2 regions of the Peribacillus asahii genome follow, and region 2 is predicted to be linked to the other one. Evidence: a T-box and tRNA genes for the amino acid it is inferred to sense, from the RefSeq annotation. Region 2 holds a T-box; the other holds one or more tRNA genes.

Region 1 (10,898 bases), 2.0 Mb from region 2:
GAAAGAAAAGACGCCGCTTAAAAAGCTAGGTACACCAGAAGATATTGCAGAGGCTTATTTATTTTTAGCTTCCGATACTGCAGGGTATATTAATGGAACCATTTTAAGTGTGGATGGCGGATTAGTAGTTTAGTAGTTACAAATATAACAGTTACATGAATACCGATATGAAAAGAGCTGCTGTTTTAAGTAGTTCTTTTCATATCGGTATTTTTATTAGGCTTTGTTATAGGACGCTGTTGATTTTGGTCTGGGGCCCCAATCGTTTTATCAACAATATGGTTTAACCTAGCCTTTTATTAAGTTGTTTTAGCTGATTGACTGGATTATTCACTAAAAAGTTGAGTAGTTTTCTTGCTGCGAATGGGATATAACAGTCCTTTTTTGTGATAACTCCCAATTCCCACATGAGAGTTGGGTTGACTAAAGAGACCATTTTAATATTATGGTGGTTTATTTTTGAATAAATCGATTTTGGAAGAATCGTAATACCTAAACCTTCTTTAACAAGCTCGGCAATCAAATCCCATTGAGAGCTTTGGTATGTAATTTGAGGACTAAACCCAGCATTTAGACACTCTTGGATTATTCGATCATGTAAAGCAAATTGTTCGTTGAAAATAATAAACTGTTCATCCTGTAATTCATGTAGACTTACAAAGTCTCTATGGGCTAGTCGATGGTGTTGAGAGACATAAATTACAAACTCATCTTTCGTAAATGGATGGACAATAAACTTTTCTGTATTAGTTGGAAAAACACTGATGCCTAAGTCAATTTTTTCTTCATCTATTAAACTTTCTACACGTTTTGCTCCTAACTCAACTAATTTTAATGAAATTTTAGGGTGAAGCTTTCTAAATGGAATAGCTATGGAAGGGAAAAATAGCGTTCCGATTAAAGGTGGTATTCCAATTTTAATTTCACCTGATGGTATATGCATTAAGTCATCTAAACGTACAGAAAGATCATCTAATGTGGAAATAAGTTTTAGAGCCGAATCATATACAATTTCTCCTGCATCTGTAAGCTTTAATTGTCGCGTTGTACGATCAAATAGTGTGACTTGTAGTTCTTCTTCTAAGTTTTTAATGATTTTGCTTAATGATGGTTGTGATAAATGAACATGAGAAGAAGCTTTAGTGAAACTTTGATGTTCAGCGACAGCTATTAAGCATTTTAATTGTTGAATCTCCATAAAAAATCCCTTCTATTCATTTTTTTAATAACTATTATTCTTTTTTACTATTTTACTTACAATAACTAAAATAGTAAAGTTATCCCAGTAAGATAATTCTAGTATTTCCAAATAATTAGAAACATTTTTTGCTAATAATTTCTTGGATGATGAATAAGGATGTATCACCTTTTATTTTGCAGCTTCATCTTATTTTTATATACAAAATTATAGTAAATAAACAAAGGGGGAGAATAAGTTGAAGGCGATGATTTCATTTTCAAACAGATTGATGCAAAGGTATATGCCTGATCCATTTTTGCTTGTTATTGTGCTTACCTTTTTTGTCATCGGTCTTGCTATTTTTTTGACAGATAGTACACCTGCTCAAATTGTAGGTTACTGGGGAGATGGTTTTTGGAATTTGTTAGAATTCTCCATGCAAATGGTTTTAATTGTTGTAACAGGACATGTTATGGCGAGCAGTCCATTTTTTAAGAAATTATTGGGGAACTTAGCCAATATCCCAAAGTCACCGGGGCAAGCTATTATTCTGGTTACTCTTGTAGCTCTAATTGCATGCTGGATTAACTGGGGATTTGGTCTAATCATTGGAGCGTTGTTTGCAAAAGAGATTGCTAAAAAGGTCGATGGTGTCGATTATCGATTGTTAATTGCAAGTGCTTATAGTGGATTTATTATTTGGAGCGGGGGATTATCTTCATCTGTTGCATTAACGATTGCTACACCTGGTCATTTTACGGAAAATCTTATAGGGATTGTTCCAACAAGTGAAACTCTTTTTTCTCCATTTAATTTAATTGTTGTAATCGGGCTGCTTATTTTAGTTCCAATTATAAACCGATTTATGATACCTTCAAAAGAACAAGCTTTTTTGATTGATCGCAAGCTATTAGAAGATGTAGATAGTGTACAGGCAAGTGCAGTAGAACAAGCTGAACTGACACCTGCTGAGCGTTTAGAAAACAGTAAGATATTATCTTTGCTTATTGGTTTATTAGGCCTTTCTTTTTTAGCCTATTATATCGTGAAAAACGGATTTGTTATTAATCTTAATATTGTGAACTTTATCTTTCTTTTTATTGGGATAATATTGCACAAAACACCGAGATTATTTTTAGAAGCTATTTCAAGTTCAGTTAAAAGTGCAAGTGGAATTATTATTCAGTTTCCGTTCTACGCAGGGTTAATGGGTATTGTGACCGCTTCAGGACTAGCTGGGATTTTATCTAATGCGTTTATATCTATTTCAAATGAGAATACATTCCATATGTTCACGTTATGGAGTGCAGGTTTGGTAAACTTCTTTGTACCTTCAGGTGGAGGACAGTGGGCTGTACAAGCTCCTGTTATGTTAGAGGCTGCAAAAGATTTAGGAGTTTCTTTACCGAAAACAGCGATGGCTGTTGCATGGGGAGACGCTTGGACGAATATGATTCAACCATTCTATGCATTGCCAGCATTAGCCATTGCCGGTTTGAAAGCAAAGGATATTATGGGGTATGGTTTAGTAATCATGTGTATAACAGGGATTTTTATTTCTGCCGTCTTTTACTTTTTATGATGGGTATATTGGATAATGATGGTAATTTAAAGTGTTATATCACATAGCCCTTATAGTAAATGAATGATTGAGTTATCAAGGACTTCAACGATTATGTTGAGGTCTTTTTTAGAGATTATGCAGGAGAATTTCTGCATCGCTTTCATTAAGCTCGTCTATCTTTTTTTCAATAGTTATTTATTTTCACATTCGTGTAGTTTATTATTAAAATAGTGAGATTATTGTGAAAGAAATGAGGTTGCAGCTATGGTGAAGGCAGTATTTTTTGATTTAGATGATACATTATTGTGGGATCAAAAGAGTGTTAAAGAAGCGTTTGTAGCAACATGTCTTGTGGCAAAAGAGAAATATGGGGTAGATGTTGAAGAGTTTGAAGAAGCGGTTCGAAAGGAAGCAAGAGAGCTGTATGCTTCATATGAGACGTATGAATTTACACAAATGATCGGTATTAATCCTTTTGAAGGGCTATGGGGAAATTTCTTAGATGACACAGATGATTTCCGTAAAATGGCAGAGATTGTACCGGCTTATCGTAAAGAGGCATGGACACGTGGGTTAAAGGCTTTAGGGATTGACGATGAGGCATTTGGAGCGGAACTCGCAGAGCGTTTTCCAGCAGAACGTCGCAAAAAACCTTTTATTTATGATGAAACATTTACAGTGTTAGATGAGCTAAAAGGTAAATATAAATTATTGCTATTAACAAATGGTTCTCCAGATTTACAAAATACAAAGTTGACGATTACGCCTGAATTAGTGCCTTATTTCGATGAAATTATCATTTCTGGGGCATTTGGCAGAGGAAAGCCTGATCAAACGATTTTTGAACATGCTTTAGAGCGAATTGGTCTAAATAAAGACGAAGTTATTATGGTCGGAGATAATTTAATGACAGATATTCTTGGTGCTTCAAGAACAGGAATTAAATCAGTTTGGATTAATCGTCATAATAAAGAACGCAATGAAGTTGTACCAGATTATGAAATTACTCATTTGGAAGAACTTTATCCGATTATTGAAGAACTAAAGAATAAATAAAAGGAAAGGACTTCGGTATGATTGCCGAAGTCTTTTTTTAGCTGCACTGAGAATTCACTAAAATCCGTTTTTATGTGCCAGTTGTGTTACATTGCGATGAAGTAAGGATGCGGAAGATGATCTGCTTTACAAAACTTTATGTGAATTTTACTTTTTTTAAATAAAGCTATTGCATTCTCATAAACTTCGATATATAATTACTTATGTTGATTCGACAAAGTTCAACATAAACCTTCAAAATGCGGGTGTAGTTTAGTGGTAAAACCTCAGCCTTCCAAGCTGATGATGAGGGTTCGATTCCCTTCACCCGCTCCATTACATACGTTGATAACGCAGAGTTTCGTTACACAGAGAGAACGAAGCTTTGCGTTTTTTAAATTTTATAAATGTAAAAAACTGCTATATTTATAGTTAAAAAAAAGCGTATCGCCTTATCATCGATTTGGGAGATACGCTTTTTTATTTAATTAGTTGAAATCGAGTAATGCCCTTTTCCGCCATGAATTTGCAGAAACATATCTAGTAAAGATTTTGTTTGCTTATCGGCTTCTTCTATTGAAGTAGAAGGAGTGAAATAAATAATTTGTAAGGCTTGTTTTGTTTCTTCTGTTACTTTTGTACGCTCAGAATCTACAAATGGGCTGCCGAAAGGCCCTTCTTGATCAACGGACGTAATCATATGCTCCATAGAGTTCATTCGACCGTTAAGCCCCATATATGTATCCTCGTGTTCACCAATTTTAATCGTTATATCTCCTGTAAGCTTAGCGCGGTCATAGATGCCAATAGGTACTTCGAATAAAAGGGAAAAGAAGTTATTTAAATCGATGGCTGAATGCACAGGTGATAAATAATTTTGTTTTTGGATGCGGCGATACAGTGCTTCTGCAGATGGGCGATATCTTGACGGGTTTGTTCCTATTAATTTAAAGACATTTCTCCATTCTTGAATTTTGTCGAAATCCGTCCATTCTTTTTCTTGAAGATCAAAGTATAAAGATTCTTGAAATAGTTGCAATCTTCCTTTTAACATTTGAGGGGATAGTCCGACTTCGATATCGTTGTATGTAATGATTCCGACTTTAAAGTGTGGAATTTTTTCTTTAAGATTGTCAGCAATGGTTGTTTCCAAGTGTTTCACCTCCAAAAATGATTGAAAATAGTTTAACATAGATGGAAATGGTTGAACATAATACAGACTTTTACGTACGAAGGTGAATAGAGATGTATATGAAAGAATTGAAGAAAGAGCTAATTGCTTATAGTAAAGAAATTGGTATCGATAAAATCGGTTTTACGACGGCTTCGACGTTTGATTCGTTAAGGAATCGTTTATTAGAGCAGCAAACACTAGATTATCAGTCTGGATTTGAGGAGCCAAATATTGAAAAGCGAGTAAGGCCAGAGTTAATTATAGAACATCCGCAATCGATTATTTCCATTGCGTTAGCCTATCCTTCTAAAATGAAGGATGCTCCGTTAAGTACAAAAGGAGAACGACGTGGTATTTTTTGTCGAGCTTCTTGGGGAACGGATTACCATGTTGTGTTGAGAGAGAAGTTACAATTACTCGAATCATTTATTAAAGAGAAAATACCGAATGCATTGACGAAATCAATGGTTGATACAGGGGAATTGTCTGATCGAGCAGTAGCTGAGCGTGCCGGCATAGGATGGAGTGGGAAAAATACGATGATCATTACTCCAGAGTTTGGATCGTATGTATATTTAGGTGATTTGATTACGAATGTACCTTTTGAACCCGATCAACCGATGGAAGATCAATGTGGGACGTGTAATAAATGCGTAGATGTTTGTCCAACGGGAGCACTTGTACAAGGCGGACAGTTAAATGCAAAGCGTTGTATCGCTTTTTTAACTCAAACAAAAGGCTTCTTGCCAGACGAATTTCGTTCCAAAATTGGGAATCGCTTGTATGGATGTGATACATGTCAGACCGTTTGTCCGAAAAATAAAGGCATCGATTTTCATATTCATGCAGAAATGGAGCCGGACCCAGACATTGCAAAACCGTTGTTAAAGCCTTTATTGACGATTTCGAATAAGGAATTTAAAGAGAAGTACGGTCATGTATCTGGATCATGGCGCGGAAAAAAGCCGATTCAACGAAATGCAATTTTGGCGCTGGCACATTTTAAAGATGAAACGGCTTTGCCTGAATTAATTCAGGTGATGAAAGAAGATCCTCGCCCTGTCATTCGTGGTACAGCTGCTTGGGCAATCGGAAAGATTGGTGGAGGAGAAGCAGAAGGCATTTTACAAAGTGCATTAGATAAAGAGAAAGATGAAGACGTGTTAGCAGAAATAAAGAAGGGGTTAATGCTAGCGGCACATTGATAAAGTGAAATTTCGATCAGTGGGAGCTTACTGTTCGTTAAGCGTTGGATTAAGTAGAGGAAATCACTCGTATTATTCAGAGTGATTTTTTTTATACAATTAGATTGTAGACACCGTTAGCGAATAAGAAACCTTGATGTAGTTTTTGTATTTTTAATCAAGCCCTCTTCATACATATTGAGTAGGAGTGATAAAGGAGGGCTTAAGCTTGAGGGAACAATTAAAGGAATTATTACAGACACGCATCGAACAGTATATATCGAGTGATGAGAGGCGGGCGGAACAAACGGATGAGAAGCCGTTACGAAAGAAGCAATTGTTAGAGAAGCGAGAGGCCGATATTGTTCGAGTTCATGCAGCAGGTAAAGTGCATTCTTTGTTTTATGATCGACAAGATACAGTACTGGCCTATCAAGTGCATTTGCAATGTTTAATTAAACAAGGAGATACTTTTTTGATTGAAGAAGAGATAGAAGAACGTGAGGCTAGGTTTCAAAATGGTCTCATTGTGAATGATTATGAGGTAGAGCTAATTTCAGAAGATACTTTTCTGCCTGAGCAAAGGGTAGAAGATGTACAAAGAGTCACGTATACGTACGATCGAAGAAAAGCGGTTCAATATGCTGAGCGGTGGTGGAATGAGTTTAATCCTGCTTATAATAAATTCGCGGATGATTGTACAAATTATATATCACAATGCTTACATGCGGGAAATATTCCAATGTGGGGGAGTCCCAATCGAACTAAAGGCTGGTGGATGGGTGGAAAAAGCTGGAGTTATAGTTGGACGTCTGCGCATGGTTTCTATAGGCTTTTGGCAGGTGGTAAAGGTATTCGAACGCAAGAAGTGACGTATGCACAAGAGTTAAACCTTGGAGACATTATATGCATTGACTTTGAAGGAGATGGCCGTTTTGATCACTCCCTCATTGTAACAGCAAAAGATATATACGGTATGCCGCTTGTGAATGCTCATACGGTAAACAGCCGCCGGCGTTATTGGACGTATGAAGATTCTACTCGTTATACTCCGAATATTGTATATAAGTTTTTTAGAATTTTAGATGGAAGATGAAACGTTTTTTTGTCGGTTTGATTAATGATATAATGAAGGGAGACACTCATACTAGAGGTGAACAGGAATTGGCCATACATGTAGTTTTATATCAACCTGAAATTCCGGCAAATACAGGAAACGTTGCAAGAAGCTGTGCGGCAACAAATACAACGTTACATTTAATTCGTCCGCTTGGATTTTCAACAGATGACAAATATTTAAAGCGTGCGGGTCTTGATTATTGGGAACATGTAAAGATTCATTATTATGATTCTATGGATGAATTCTTTGAGAAAAATGCTGGTGGGGATTTCTACTATTTATCTAAATTTGGTGAAAAGCCTCATACGACATTTGATTATAGTAATCAAGATAAAGAAATCTTCTTTATTTTCGGTAGAGAAACAACAGGCCTTCCGAAAGATTTAATTCAGGAGAATATGGATCGTTGTTTACGTGTTCCGATGACGGATAAGGTGCGTTCGTTAAATTTATCAAATACAGCAGCTATTTTAATATATGAAGCATTAAGACAGCAAAATTATCGTGATTTAGATATTATAAGAGAAGGCTGACATCATTCATTTTTTCGCTTATATGTGTGAAATCGGGGTTTCACACACGTTTTAACTATGTTGACGGCGGGCGCTTTCTCTATAAGTATTTAGAGAAAGCGCTAAGATGAGAGCTAGAAATCAATAGCGTCAAGCGCTTTTGATATGTGTTTAGTTAGCTCTAGATATGTCAGTGGTTCGAGAAGTATTTCTAAAGGAAGAAAGCGCCTTCAGAAGTACCCGCTTTATGTTTGTCGCCAATTACGGGCGTCTTGCAGTTTTTTATACATAATGTACAGGGGGAATAAAGATGAATCAGATTATCGAAAAAATACTAGATCACCGTTCTATTCGTTCATTTGAGGACAAGCCGGTAACGGAGGAACAAATTCGTACAATCGTGGAGTGTGCTCAGGCAGCATCCACTTCAAGCTATATTCAAGCATATTCCATTATTGGGGTATCGGATCCAGAGAAGAAAGCACAGTTAGCTGAACTTGCTGGGCCGCAAACATATGTAGAGAAAAGCGCGCACGTGTTTGTTTTTTGTGCTGATTTACACCGTCATGATATGGTTGCCGAGATGGAAGGACGAGATTTATCCGAGTCGATTGAAAGTACAGAGAAGTTTATGGTTGGTTGCATAGATGCCGCTCTTGCTGCACAAAATGCTGCAATCGCTGCGGAATCGATGGATCTTGGTATTTGTTATATTGGTGGTATTCGTAATAATTTACATGCAGTTAGTGAAATTTTAAACATTCCACATCGTGTGCTTCCGTTATTTGCACTTATTATCGGTCATCCGAAAAATCGCTCTGAGAAGAAGCCGCGTTTACCGCTTGCTAACGTGTATCATGAAAATGGCTACCAAGCGGACCAACAAGTATTCATTGAACAGTTACAAGCATATAATGAAACAATCTCAAGTTATTATGATAGAAGAACAAAAGGAAAGCGTAAAGATACATGGACAGAGCAAATGGCTGATATGTTAGGGAAAAAAAGCCGTATGTACATGAAAGAGTACGTGGAAGGAAAAGGATTGAAAAAGCGTTAAATAAAAAAAGCTGAGTTGCTAAAAATAAGCAACTCAGCTTTTTTTATTTAACACTCGGTTTGTCGTTATAACCTGCAGTAAAGATAGCGGATAAAAATGTCACAATTACAGCAAGAATGATAATTGTACCTGCGCCCATTATCGCAGTCCTCCTTTAAACTGAATTGTCCAAATTTATACATGTAGTATACCTCAGTTACCAAAAAATGTGAATTATTTGTTACCATTGCTTGTATAATTTGTTAGAGAATATTTACTGATTTTATCGCAATTCAATCGTAGTTTAAACAACCTCTTTTGAAACTATGCACATGTTTGTCAAAGTTGTCGCATAGATTTAAGTATTCTCTATAAAGGGATAGGGGGAGGCTCCAGTAATGGACATTTTAAGAAAAATTGAAAAGTTTAGAGAAGATGAACAGAAGCTGAAGTGGGAAGGGACTTTTGCAGAATACTTAGAGATCCTTAAAGAAAAGCCTTTAGTCGCACAGTCTGCACATTCGCGTGTATATAACATGATTAAAGATGCTGGGATAGAAGAAGTCAATGGTGTGAAGCGATATAACTTCTTTAGTGGTCAATTATTTGGTTTAGAAGATTCATTGCAGCGCTTGATTGAAGAATATTTTCATCCAGCGGCAAAGCGACTAGATGTTCGTAAGCGAATTTTGTTGTTGATGGGTCCTGTTTCAGGTGGGAAATCGACGCTTGTTTCTTTATTAAAGAGAGGGCTGGAGTCATATTCTTTAAAGGAGCAAGGTGCTATTTATGCGATTAAAGGCTGCCCAATGCATGAGGATCCTCTACATTTGATTCCACAATACTTACGTGATGATTTCTATGAAGAGTATGGTATTCGAATTGAAGGAAACTTATCTCCATTGAACTTAATGAGGCTGGAGAAAGAATATGGAAATCGTATTGAAGATGTCATGGTTGAACGAATTTTTCTTTCGGAGGACCGTCGAGTAGGGATTGGTACATTTAGTCCGTCTGATCCTAAATCACAAGACATCGCCGATTTAACAGGAAGCATTGACTTTTCTACAATTGCGGAGTTTGGTTCAGAATCTGACCCACGCGCCTATCGTTTTGATGGGGAGTTAAATAAAGCAAATCGTGGGATGATGGAGTTCCAGGAAATGTTGAAATGTGATGAGAAATTCCTATGGCACCTATTGTCTCTTACACAGGAAGGAAATTTTAAAGCAGGCCGCTTTGCATTAATTTCAGCGGATGAACTAATTGTTGCCCATACGAATGAAACAGAGTATAAGTCGTTTATTTCTAATAAGAAAAACGAGGCCCTTCATTCACGGATTATTGTGATGCCGATTCCATATAACTTAAAAGTGTCGGAAGAAGAAAAAATTTATGAAAAAATGATTCGTGAGAGCGATGTTTCCAATGTTCATATTGCACCGCATACGTTAAAGATTGCAGCGATGTTTAGTATTTTAACACGTCTGAAGGATCCTAAAAAAGGCGATATCGATTTAGTGAAGAAAATGCGTCTATATGACGGGGAAAATGTAGAAGGGTTTAATTCAGCTGATATTCGTGAATTGAAAAAAGAACATCAAGATGAGGGAATGAGCGGAATCGATCCGCGTTATGTGATTAACCGCATTTCTTCGACGATTATAAGAAAGGAAAATCCATCGATTAATGCGCTGGATGTATTAATGTCCTTAAAGGATGGACTTGATCAGCATCCTTCGATTACGAACGAGCTTAGGGAGCGTTATTTAAACTTTATTTCACTTGCGCGTAAGGAATATGATGCGATTGCTAAAAATGAGGTTCAAAAGGCGTTTGTTTATTCATATGAAGAGTCTGCCAAAATTCTTATGGACAATTATCTCGACAATGTCGAGGCCTACTGCAATAAAACAAGATTACGCGATCCATTAACAGGAGAAGAGATCAATCCAGATGAAAAGCTGATGCGTTCTATTGAAGAACAAATCGGCATTTCAGAAAATGCGAAAAAAGCGTTCCGAGAAGAAATTTTAATTCGTATTTCTGCTTATGCTCGTAAAGGAAAACGATTTGATTATAGCTCGCAT
Region 2 (10,898 bases):
CGTGCACGCAATACTTTCTCATTTCCTTTCGATACCGTTTCTAAATGACGATCATCCCCATTTCGAACAGTAACAAAGAAAGAAAGCAAGTTGCCAGCTTGATCTTTTACAGGGAAATAACGTTGATGTTCTTTCATAGATGTGATTAATACGTCACTTGGCAGCTCCAAAAATTCTTCTTCAAAACGACCAAATAAAACCGTTGGATATTCAACTAAGTTATTGACTTCCTCAAGCAATTCTGCATCAACTGGAATTACCCAATTATTTTTGGCTTCTAGCTCTTTAATTTGTGCCAAAATCATATTGCGACGTGTATCCGGGTTCGCAATAACAAATTGCTCAGTTAAACGTGCTTCATATTCAGCAGGATCTTCAATTGTGATTGTTTCCCCTAAGAAGCGATGGCCTTTTGTTGTACGGTTTGTATCTACATCGGCAATGGTAAAAGGTACAATTTCCTGACCAAATAATGCAATTAACCATTTAATTGGACGGACAAAACGAAGCTCTTGGTTTGCCCAGCGCATATTTTTACCAAATGTCATGCTTGTAATAAGATTCTGCAGCTCCACTAGTAACTCTTTCGTCGGTTGTCCTTTAATAAATTTATTTAAATGAACATATTCAACGCCTTTAATTTCTTTGAAATAAATGTCGTCTGTTGTCAGTCCTTGACCTTTTGTAAAACCAATTGCTGCTTTTGACCAATTGCCTTCCGCATCCATGGCAATTTTTTTAGCTGGTCCTTTTACTTCTTCTTCAATATCCTTTTGTGCTTCTGCCACATCCGTAACAAGAAGCGATAAACGTCTAGGTGTTGAAAAAGCTTGAACATCACCGAATTCGATTGCTTTTTCTGTGAACCATTTTTGAACCTTATCTGCTAATTGGTTCATTGATGATGTCACAAAACGTGCTGGTAATTCTTCTAAACCAATTTCCAACAATAAATTACGCTTGCTCATTTGCATTCTCCCCTTTCACTTTTAAAATCGGGAAGCCTAATTTTTCCCGCTCTTCGTAGAAGGTTTTGGCAACCTTACGCGCTAAATTTCGGCAGCGAGCGATATATCCCGTTCTTTCTGTAACCGAAATGGCTCCTTTTGCGTCTAACAAATTAAATGTATGAGAACATTTCAACACATAATCATAAGCTGGGTGAACAAGTCCTTCTTCCATTTGACGCTGTGCTTCTGCTTCATACATCGTAAATAGTTGGAATAACATATCTAGATTCGACGTTTCAAACGTATATTTAGAATGCTCATATTCAGGCTGACCAAAAATATCGCGTACAGTAAAACCATCTGTCCACTCTAACTCGAATACATTTTCTTTCTGTTGAATGTAAGAAGCCAGACGCTCAATTCCATATGTAATTTCAACCGAAACAGGCTTACATTCAAGTCCACCAACTTGTTGGAAATACGTAAATTGTGTAATTTCCATTCCATCTAACCATACTTCCCAACCAAGGCCTGCACAACCTAATGAAGGGTTTTCCCAGTTATCTTCAACGAAACGAATATCATGCTCAAGCGGGTCAATTCCAAGAGCTTTTAAAGAATCTAAATATAACTCTTGAATATTGTCTGGCGATGGCTTCATAATCACTTGGAATTGATGATGCTGATACAGACGGTTTGGGTTTTCACCATAGCGTCCATCCGCAGGGCGACGTGATGGCTCCACATATGCTACATTCCACGGCTCTGGTCCAATCGCTCGTAAAAATGTATAAGGGCTCATTGTGCCCGCACCTTTCTCCACATCATAAGCATTCATTAAAATACAGCCTTGTTCAGACCAATGTTTCTGTAACGTTAAAATCATATCTTGAATATTCATTCCTGCACCTCCAAATTTTTAAAGCGAAAATGAAATTTGTCGCCTTCCCTGCTGAATTTGGCTATTTACTTGCCAATTTTAAGAGATTACCTGCCATATCCTACGTAACACAAAAAACTCCCGTCCCTATGCCAAAATGTAAGCATAGGGACGAGAGTTTACCCGCGGTTCCACCCTAATTGTCATTTCTAAGGAAATGACCTCTTTTGTTAAATATCATGCTCCGGAACGCCCTTCCCTGAATGTCCATATCCTGGCTCCCACTATCCCAGGCTCGCTTTTATGGAGAAAGACAGGTACTCCTTTCCATCAACGCAACTTCATATTTTAGATGATTGTATTCTATCCAACAAAGTAAAAAAAGTCAACCTTAAAGCAAATCTTTCATCGAATCCAACTGCTTTAAAAATCTTTTTGATTTCAAGTGAAGTCCGGAATATTCTTCATAATAGGCATCAATAATCGTTTGCAGCTCTTTCTTCGTTTCCGGCTTTATGGAAATATTGCCAAGGCGTGATAAATCAAAATAATAAAACAGACGCAACAACTTAACCGCAGCCGGCGATAGTTTTAAATGATAGGAATCTTTATCAAAACAGCGATGACAAATAAACCCTGCCTCCCGAAGTGAAAAAGCAAACACACCTTCTGTTTCTCCGCAGACTGTACATTGATTTAATACAGGATGAATCCCATTAACCGGAAGCATTTTCATTTCAAAAATAAACTTTAACACCTCTGGGTCATATTCTTCATTTATGTAATGTAACGTTTGATATAAAAGCTCAAATAAGTATGGATTCGCCTTTTTATCATCGACGCTTCGATCCAATAATTCAATAATATAAGAGGCATAAGCTGTCGCAAATAAGTCCTCGCGTATAAAACGCATAGAATCTACCATTTCACCTTGCTGTAGACTCCCAAGACCTGTTGAAGGCGTTACAAGAAAATAACCATAACAAAATAATTGCGTAACAGAAGCAAGCCTGCTATTAGGCTTGCTTGCTCCTCTTGCCATAACACCTATTTTTCCAAATTCACGTGTATAAATCGTGATGACTTTATTGTTCTCTCCATAATCGGATCGCCTAATGACTATGCCTTCACATTTTTGAAACATAATAAAGACACCACCAATTCTCGCCTAACTAAACGTTAGGAAACAGGAAAATCAATATTTGCTAGCTCCTCAGTTGACTGCTCGGCTCTTTCCTGTTTTTCGACTTCTATCTCTTTAAAAAGAAGATAAGTGTCCACATTACCTGTTTCACTAAATACTTTCCAGGTAAAATCCAACATCATAAGACCCACCTTTCATGTTAACTAGCATATGTTCATTTCCAACCTTACGAATAGCTTGACCTAATTTTCTACTTTCATGAAGCGTAAAATTTGCTAATTAATACTCGTCCTCGTTAAATCCATAATCACGAAGCTGGCCTGCTTTATTGCGCCAATCTTTTTGCACTTTGACCCATAGCTCTAAAAACACTTTTGAGCCTAATAAATTTTCAATGTCAATTCGAGCACGACTCCCTACTTCCTTCAACATCTTTCCTTGTTTGCCAATGACAATTCCTTTTTGTGAGTCTCGTTCGACTACAATGGTTGCCATGACATTAATCGTTTCACTATTGTCCATTTTTTTAATCGAATCGATTACAACAGCAACAGAATGAGGGATCTCCTCACGTGTTAAGTGAAGCACTTTTTCACGAATTAACTCGGAAATAATAAACCGCTCCGGATGATCAGTCACTTGATCTGCTGGATAAAACTGCGGTCCTTCTGGTAGATGATCTTTAATTTGCGCGAGCAACGTCTCCACATTATTTCCTTCTAGAGCTGAAATTGGTACAACAGATGTAAAAGGATATAAACGCTGATAGCGCTCAATAAGTGGCAGCAGTTCATCAGGATGAACCGCATCAATTTTATTTACAACTAAAAAAACAGGTGTGTTTACATTTTTTAATTTTTCAATAATGAACTCATCACCGCGACCATATCCTTCTGTCGCATTAATCATAAATAAGATCAAATCTACTTCCTTCAGTGTATTAGTCGCAACTTTCATCATAAAATCGCCAAGCTTATGCTTCGGCTTATGAATACCTGGCGTATCTATAAAAATCATTTGGGAATCATTCAATGTTAATACACCTTGTACTTTGTTTCTCGTTGTTTGGGGCTTATCACTCATAATGGCAATTTTTTGCCCAATAACACGATTCAAAAACGTACTCTTCCCTACATTCGGTCGACCAATAATCGAGATAAATCCCGATTTATGACCTTGCACTTGTCTATCATCAAATAATTTATTCATGTAAATCCTCCGCTGAAAAAGCGCCTGGAAGTAAGGCTTCAACCGTTATTTCCTTCACATCGCCTTTTAAATTCGTTAATAGCACTTTCATATCTTTATCACAAAGTTCTGCAATAACTTGTCTGCATGCTCCACAAGGAGACACAGGACCATCCGTATCCGCTACAACCGCAAGCATTTGAAACTCGCGGTCTCCATGACCATACGCACTAAATAAAGCCGTTCTTTCCCCACAATTGCACATGCTATAAGCTGCATTTTCAATATTACACCCATGATAAACTTTTCCATCTTTCGTTAAAACAGCCGCACCTACCTTGAATTTGGAGTATGGCACATAGGCCTTCTCTCTTGCTAATTTTGCTTCTTCTATTAATTGCTGCTGATTCATCTAACATCATCCTTCCAATAAATATTTACGTACTGATCAGCTTCGGCAAAAAGATGACAATTCCAACAATCACAGAGAATACAGCATATAATAAGACAGCCCCTGCTGCCATATCCTTTGCTTGACGTGCTAGCGGATGATACTCTTCTGTCACTAAATCGACTACTCGTTCAAGCGCCGAATTGACTAGTTCAAGCGCAATCATCCCCGTAACGGCAATCAGAACAAAGAGCCATTCTATCCAATTAAGTGAAACATACGCTCCTAATAAAATGACCACCACTGTCATCATACTATGAATTCGAACGTTTCGCTCTGCTTTAACACCTTCCCAAATCCCTCTTAGAGCAAAATAAAAACTCTTGACGAAAGGATATTTACCCTTCTCTCGATAGCCCGTACTCATCTAGGATATCCTTTTGTTTTGTAAACATGACCCGCTCATCACTTTCGGTCATATGATCATAGCCAAGCAAATGCAAAAAGCCATGCAAAGCCAAAAAGCCTAGTTCGCGATCAAAGGAATGCCCGTACTCCTCCGCCTGCTCTTTCGTACGCTCAATAGAGATAATAATATCTCCAAGAACCCTAGGCATATCCGCACCAATAATTTCAATCTCTTCTTCTCCCATTTCTTCAAGTGCAAAAGAAATGACATCCGTTGCTGCATCTTTATTACGGTACTCTTTATTAATCTCCTGGATTCTAGCATTATTGACAAACGTAACGGAAAGCTCTGTCCCTTCCTCAATATCTTCCCTTTCAGCGGCAAACTGCAAAACACTTTCTACCAGCTTCTGCACTTCTTCGGAAATTTCATTTGTTTCATCGATAAAATCAAGCTCTAATCTCATGCTTCCACCTTCTGTTCTAATTTATTAAACTCAGGATACTCAATGCGCGAATGAAAAATCCCATTTAACGATTCACAGAGTGAAGATTTCACAATACTTAACTCCTTCATCGTAATATCACATTCATCAAATTGGTGATCTTGAATACGGTCATTAATAATTTGAATCACGAGCTCTTCAATCTTTTCTGGAGTCGGCTGTTGCATCGACCTTACAGCAGCCTCCACACTGTCGGCAATGCCAATCACGGCGACTTCCTTCGTTTGCGCTTTCGGGCCGGGATAACGATACTCTGATTCCTGTACGGTCTCATCTTGTTTTAACGCTTTATAATAAAAGAACTTTAATAAAGTTGTGCCATGATGCTGTTCGGCAATATCGATAATTTCCTTAGGAAACTTATGCTTTCGCAACAACTCACCGCCATCACTTGCATGCGCAATAATAATATCCCTGCTTGTTCTCGGCGGCAACTGATCATGTGGATTGCTTCCCGTGATTTGATTTTCAATAAAGAACTGAGGTCGTTTTGTTTTACCAATATCGTGATAGTAACAACCTACCCGGGCAAGTAAACCATTCGCCCCAATTGCTTCACAAGCAGACTCCGCCAAATTAGCTACCATAACGCTATGATGGTAGGTTCCCGGTGATTCCGTTAAAATCTTTCGAAGCAATGGATGATTGGGATTAGACAGCTCTAGTAACTTAATTGTCGATAATACACCGAAGCCGGCCTCAAAAAATGGTAACAGCCCCATCGTTAAAACAGCTGAACTAAGGCCGGATACAATGGCTGCAATACTATAATATACATACTCCATTTTTAAATAATGCCCATCCATAATAAATAACAATGAGAATAAAAACGCTACATTCACTAACGACAATAGACTACCTGCTGATAACACCTTTGTTTTAAAATTATCACGAGATAAAATAATAATCGCGGCGAAACCGCTAAACATAATGTATAATCCCATTGAATAATCTAAATTACTCGGAGTTTCTCCATTAAAAATAATCGTTCCATATGAACTTAGTAAAAGCGTCATTGCTACAGACAAACGATCATTCAAGAGCATTTTACTAATCATCGCTGCCATTGCTCCTGGAAAGAAGTACACTAAATCGGCATGTTGAAAATCAGCAAGTATACTAAAGATTTTCATCATCGATAAAGCGATGACAAAGACAAGACTAAAAATTAACAGCTGATTATGCTGCTGTTCCTTCTTTGAAGCGGAAGAATAAAAGAAATAATAAAAGGCTATCAAAGTTAGCACAATAAATAATAATAAGCCCAGATATGGATATATTGTTTTTTCCGTATTTAAAAACCCAGCTAATTCAAGTTGACGATAAATTTCGCGATCAACAAGCTGTTCTTCCTTTACAATAACTTGCCCTTGAAGAATACGCACCGGCTCCACATTTTCAACCGCTTTTGTTCGCTGTTCTTCCGTTTTTTCGTTATCAAAAAATACATTTTGAATAATAGCCGAACGAGCTAACGAAATAGCAGCTTTCTTCATATCATTGCTAATACTTGTATAACGCAATTCCTCTTCAGCTCGTTTTTTTGCATTCTCCACATCACCCGCTGCAATTCTTGAACTCATCACATTATTAACAGCTGTAATCGTTAAATCTTTTGTAATGTTTAATTCGTCCTCATCTGCTTGAACTAATGCTAAAAAAACAGATTCTTCAATGTCTTTATTCACTTCATCTGTCAGCTTTTCTTTTAAAATGGAAACCTTCTGTGCATCTGTCTTAGCAATAGCTTTCTCGTCTTCCTTTAATGCCTCTTCGCTCGTTTCCTCATGCACTTCAATCGCCGAGTCAAAAATCGAAGCAATTAAGTCAACCTTATTCTTGGCATACTCTTTTTTAAGCGTATATACATCAGCCACTTGCTTTAAAACTTCTTCTTTTTCTTGTTCTGTTTTATATGTATCTTCAACCGTTTTAGTCGCACGAATTGTTTGTTCAGCTGGTTTAAAAAGCTCGATATGAATCTTCTCAGGTTTCACATTAGAATACATCAAGGCATAAGCAAACGTACCAACCACAATAAATAATAACACTTGAAACAGCCGATGGACCATTAGCTCTTTTAATTTTGCAAAAAACTTCTGAATCTGACTCAAAGAAGACTCTCCTTTCAAGAAAAAACATACTTTTGATGTGCGGATTCAAATGAAGTAATAAGTTATGTAAAATGATAACAGTTTTTCATCAAAGTTTCACCTTCGTTTAAAAAATCCGCCAGTTTCACATGGCGGATTGCTTTGGTCTATTCATTCGCCTGCTCGTATGCGGTAATAATTCGTGCAACAAGCGGGTGCCTCACTACATCACTTTGCTCTAAATATATAAAAGTTAAACCTTTAACATTTTTTAAAATCTCTTCTACCCGAATCAAACCGGATTTTATACCTTTTGGTAAATCAATTTGACTTCGATCACCTGTAATAATCATTTTAGAACCAAAGCCAAGACGAGTTAAAAACATTTTCATTTGCGCTTCTGTTGTATTTTGCGCTTCGTCCAAGATGACAAATGCATCATCTAATGTACGTCCACGCATATAGGCAAGCGGCGCAATTTCAATTGTACCTCGTTCAATCATTCTTTGCGTTTGCTCCACTCCTAATAAGTCGTGCAGAGCATCATATAATGGACGTAAATACGGATCCACTTTCTCCTTTAAATCGCCTGGTAAGAAGCCTAAGCTTTCCCCCGCTTCAACAGCTGGCCTTGTTAAAATAATTCGCTTAACTCGTCCATCTTTTAATGCATTGATAGCCATCACAACAGCAAGATACGTTTTTCCCGTTCCCGCAGGACCGATGCCAAACACTAAATCTTGTCTTTTAATCGCCTGGATATAATGTCTTTGACCAATGGTTTTAACACGGATTGATTTTCCTCTTGCTGTCTTCGCTATTTCTTCTTCATATAAATCACGAAAATACTCTAATGTTCCTTTTTTAGCCAGTTCAATCGCATATACAACATCACGAGAGCTAATGTTGATTCCTTTACGTACAACAGATAACAGCGCCTTTAAAATATCCTGAGCCATTTCAGCTTCTTCAAGGCTCCCTGCCACACAAATTGCTTCACCACGTGTGATAACAGAAACGTGCAACTCTTCTTCGAGTACTTTTACATTCGAATCAGCATTCCCTAATAGAGCATAAGCTTCATTCGTTGATTCAAGTTCTAAGTTTAATACTTTTACATCTTCTGACATTCGTTAGTCTCCTTGAATGATTGATTGTCCTGTCGCTATATCTTCTATAACTTGGTAATGTATCGATAATTTAACTTTACCATTCTCTATCGATTGATGCAAAATTTTTTCGCCAATGATTTCCGCATCCTCTTCTACTCGTTTTTCAAGATTACTCCTTGCCATTTTCTTGCCTTCTGCAACAGCTTCCTTCTTGGTATAGACTCGCTTTATTTCCTCTTTACTTCTCCATGTCTTCTCTTTATAACTCACCGGTAATTTCCACTGTAAAAAGTACAGCGGCCGGATTGTTACTTCCTCTTCATAATCTGAATAGTCTGGTTTTACAAATCCCCAAATCGGGATAGATACATTCCAAAATTTTAAATAATGTTTTGTTTTTTCATCACCATTATAGACTGAGAATTTCGTTTCAAGCGGCACTTCCACCTTCGCTTTATACCATGTTTGTCCTTTAATAACGCCTTTTGCTGGCACAATTTCTGGTTTCTCTTCTGTACCGATAATACCTGAAACAAGCAGTTGTCCCTTTCCGACATAATCATTCACTTTAACAATCGATTTTCCTTTTTCAACAAACATCTCCGTAATGATTGCCTTTTTCTTGGAAACAAGATGCTGTGGCGATGTCGCTTCCACCTTTTTCGGTTGTTGTTTCTCAACGACTTGAAAATGAAAGGTCGTCCCTTTTAATTCCACACCCACCCATGTTAACTCCTCGATTTCATCTGATAGTTTACGCTGAATCGTATCCACATCATCAAGGTAGAACTGCAGCTTTCCTACTTTCACGCCCATTCTCTCTAACTCTTTACGAATCGCATGCTCCGTTTCAGGCTTAGCATTGTGGACTTCAATCCCCCAGACCATATTAGAGAGAATAAAAATAGAAAACAAAAAAGCAAATAAGCCTACTAAAAAACCGCTATTCTTTAAAACTCGCTTCCATAAGAACGGAACGCCCTTTCCATGTAAAAAGGTAACCTTGCAATCACTTTTGCGAACGATTTGACGTAGCTTTGGAATATCGCTTATCTCCATATAAAAAACAAGGGCCTCAGTGCCTATGCGCTTGACATCCCACACATGAAGCCCTCTTCTTGTTAAGCTATTAATCAAACGTTCTGTCCCTCTCCCGAATGCTTTTACTTTTACATAGCCTGTATAATAGTTTGTCCATTGGTTTTTCATCGGTACCTCCCAGGACTCATTCATTAATAAAAAGAACTTGTTCAATCTGACCCTCGAGCATAATCTCTTCAGGTAAAATCGTTTTTATAACAAAGGCTGAGCCTTTTATTAACAGTTGACCATGTTTAAGCATCAGCCTTACTTCACGATCGGTAAAGGCTAACAATCCCCGATGGTTTTCAATATAAATATGCAATTGTCCAATCATCGTGATTCGTGGAAGGTCCATTATGACATCTTCTGGAAGGTCTGCTTTTTTGACAATGAGCTGTTTTAATTGTTGCCCCCATTTACGCGCCATAAAAAAGAACCTCCTTTCATCTCAAATGTATGAAATTATTTATCAATATATGTATAAACATTTGTGATTTCAACAGACCGTATCAGCACGGATAATTATTACACTCAATATGTGGAAAAGGTATTAGCAGACAATGACGTTTACATTCTGATACCGCAGAAGCCCTATGACTTTAACGATGATGATAGATTGATGTTTGTTATGTGAAGTGTATAGCTTCTTAAGAAATACGTTTGATTGCTAAACGTTAAAAAGAGATAAACGTGAAGATGCTAAGCGTGGTGAATGGGGGCAGGGTGTCCCTTCGGTTGGATATACAATAGAAAAGAACAAGAAGCTTGAAATCATTAAATCGGAAATTAAATGGAAAAGGTGAGGTTTAAACTCCACCTCACCTAGATCACTTCCATTCAATTGTAATCATGCCTGTTAATTAAATGAGCCAAAAATCAACAGTATCATAAGCTTAAAAATTACTAACGACGAGATTGCCGCAAACTTCGCTTCGCCCTTGGAGGCCCAAGCACTTCAGACATAATAATACCATTGATTAATTCTTGTTTCCCAAATGAAAGCTCCTTATGATACACAGGGCTTTGATCATCTGAAATGACCTTCGCAGCAGCAGAAGCAATAGACGGTGTAGAAACAGCCGTTTCGGATTCCCTTTCTCGCTTCTGTTGTTCCTCATATGCCTGTTGAAGACGCTTTAATTC

What was found. A T-box is a leader RNA that pairs with one kind of tRNA and senses whether it is charged. The one in region 2 lies ahead of glyQ (glycine--tRNA ligase subunit alpha), so its partner is inferred to be a tRNA-Gly.
Region 1: it has a tRNA-Gly gene. The T-box ahead of glyQ (glycine--tRNA ligase subunit alpha) is inferred to sense a tRNA for this amino acid. The anticodon was not compared.

What each region holds. Positions count from the first base shown of each region.
Region 1 is NZ_CP026095.1:752,009-762,906, forward strand. It holds gene fabG (3-oxoacyl-ACP reductase FabG) at 1-133, shown strand, start outside; gene BAOM_RS03830 (LysR family transcriptional regulator) at 284-1,198, opposite strand; gene BAOM_RS03835 (short-chain fatty acid transporter) at 1,437-2,762, shown strand; gene BAOM_RS03840 (HAD family hydrolase) at 3,009-3,800, shown strand; tRNA gene BAOM_RS03845 (tRNA-Gly) at 4,042-4,115, shown strand; gene BAOM_RS03850 (B3/B4 domain-containing protein) at 4,264-4,932, opposite strand; gene queG (tRNA epoxyqueuosine(34) reductase QueG) at 5,025-6,158, shown strand; gene BAOM_RS03860 (amidase domain-containing protein) at 6,367-7,233, shown strand; gene trmL (tRNA (uridine(34)/cytosine(34)/5-carboxymethylaminomethyluridine(34)-2'-O)-methyltransferase TrmL) at 7,302-7,790, shown strand; gene nfsA (oxygen-insensitive NADPH nitroreductase) at 8,080-8,829, shown strand; gene BAOM_RS03875 (PrkA family serine protein kinase) at 9,207-10,898, shown strand, end outside.
Region 2 is NZ_CP026095.1:3,572,449-3,583,346, forward strand. It holds gene glyS (glycine--tRNA ligase subunit beta) at 1-968, opposite strand, end outside; gene glyQ (glycine--tRNA ligase subunit alpha) at 955-1,851, opposite strand; T-box leader at 1,995-2,173, opposite strand; gene recO (DNA repair protein RecO) at 2,222-2,974, opposite strand; gene BAOM_RS17640 (YqzL family protein) at 3,010-3,153, opposite strand; gene era (GTPase Era) at 3,254-4,183, opposite strand; gene BAOM_RS17650 (cytidine deaminase) at 4,176-4,574, opposite strand; gene BAOM_RS17655 (diacylglycerol kinase family protein) at 4,600-4,980, opposite strand; gene ybeY (rRNA maturation RNase YbeY) at 4,952-5,428, opposite strand; gene BAOM_RS17665 (HD family phosphohydrolase) at 5,425-7,581, opposite strand; gene BAOM_RS17670 (PhoH family protein) at 7,728-8,690, opposite strand; gene yqfD (sporulation protein YqfD) at 8,694-9,881, opposite strand; gene yqfC (sporulation protein YqfC) at 9,898-10,182, opposite strand; gene BAOM_RS17685 (hypothetical protein) at 10,659-10,898, opposite strand, start outside.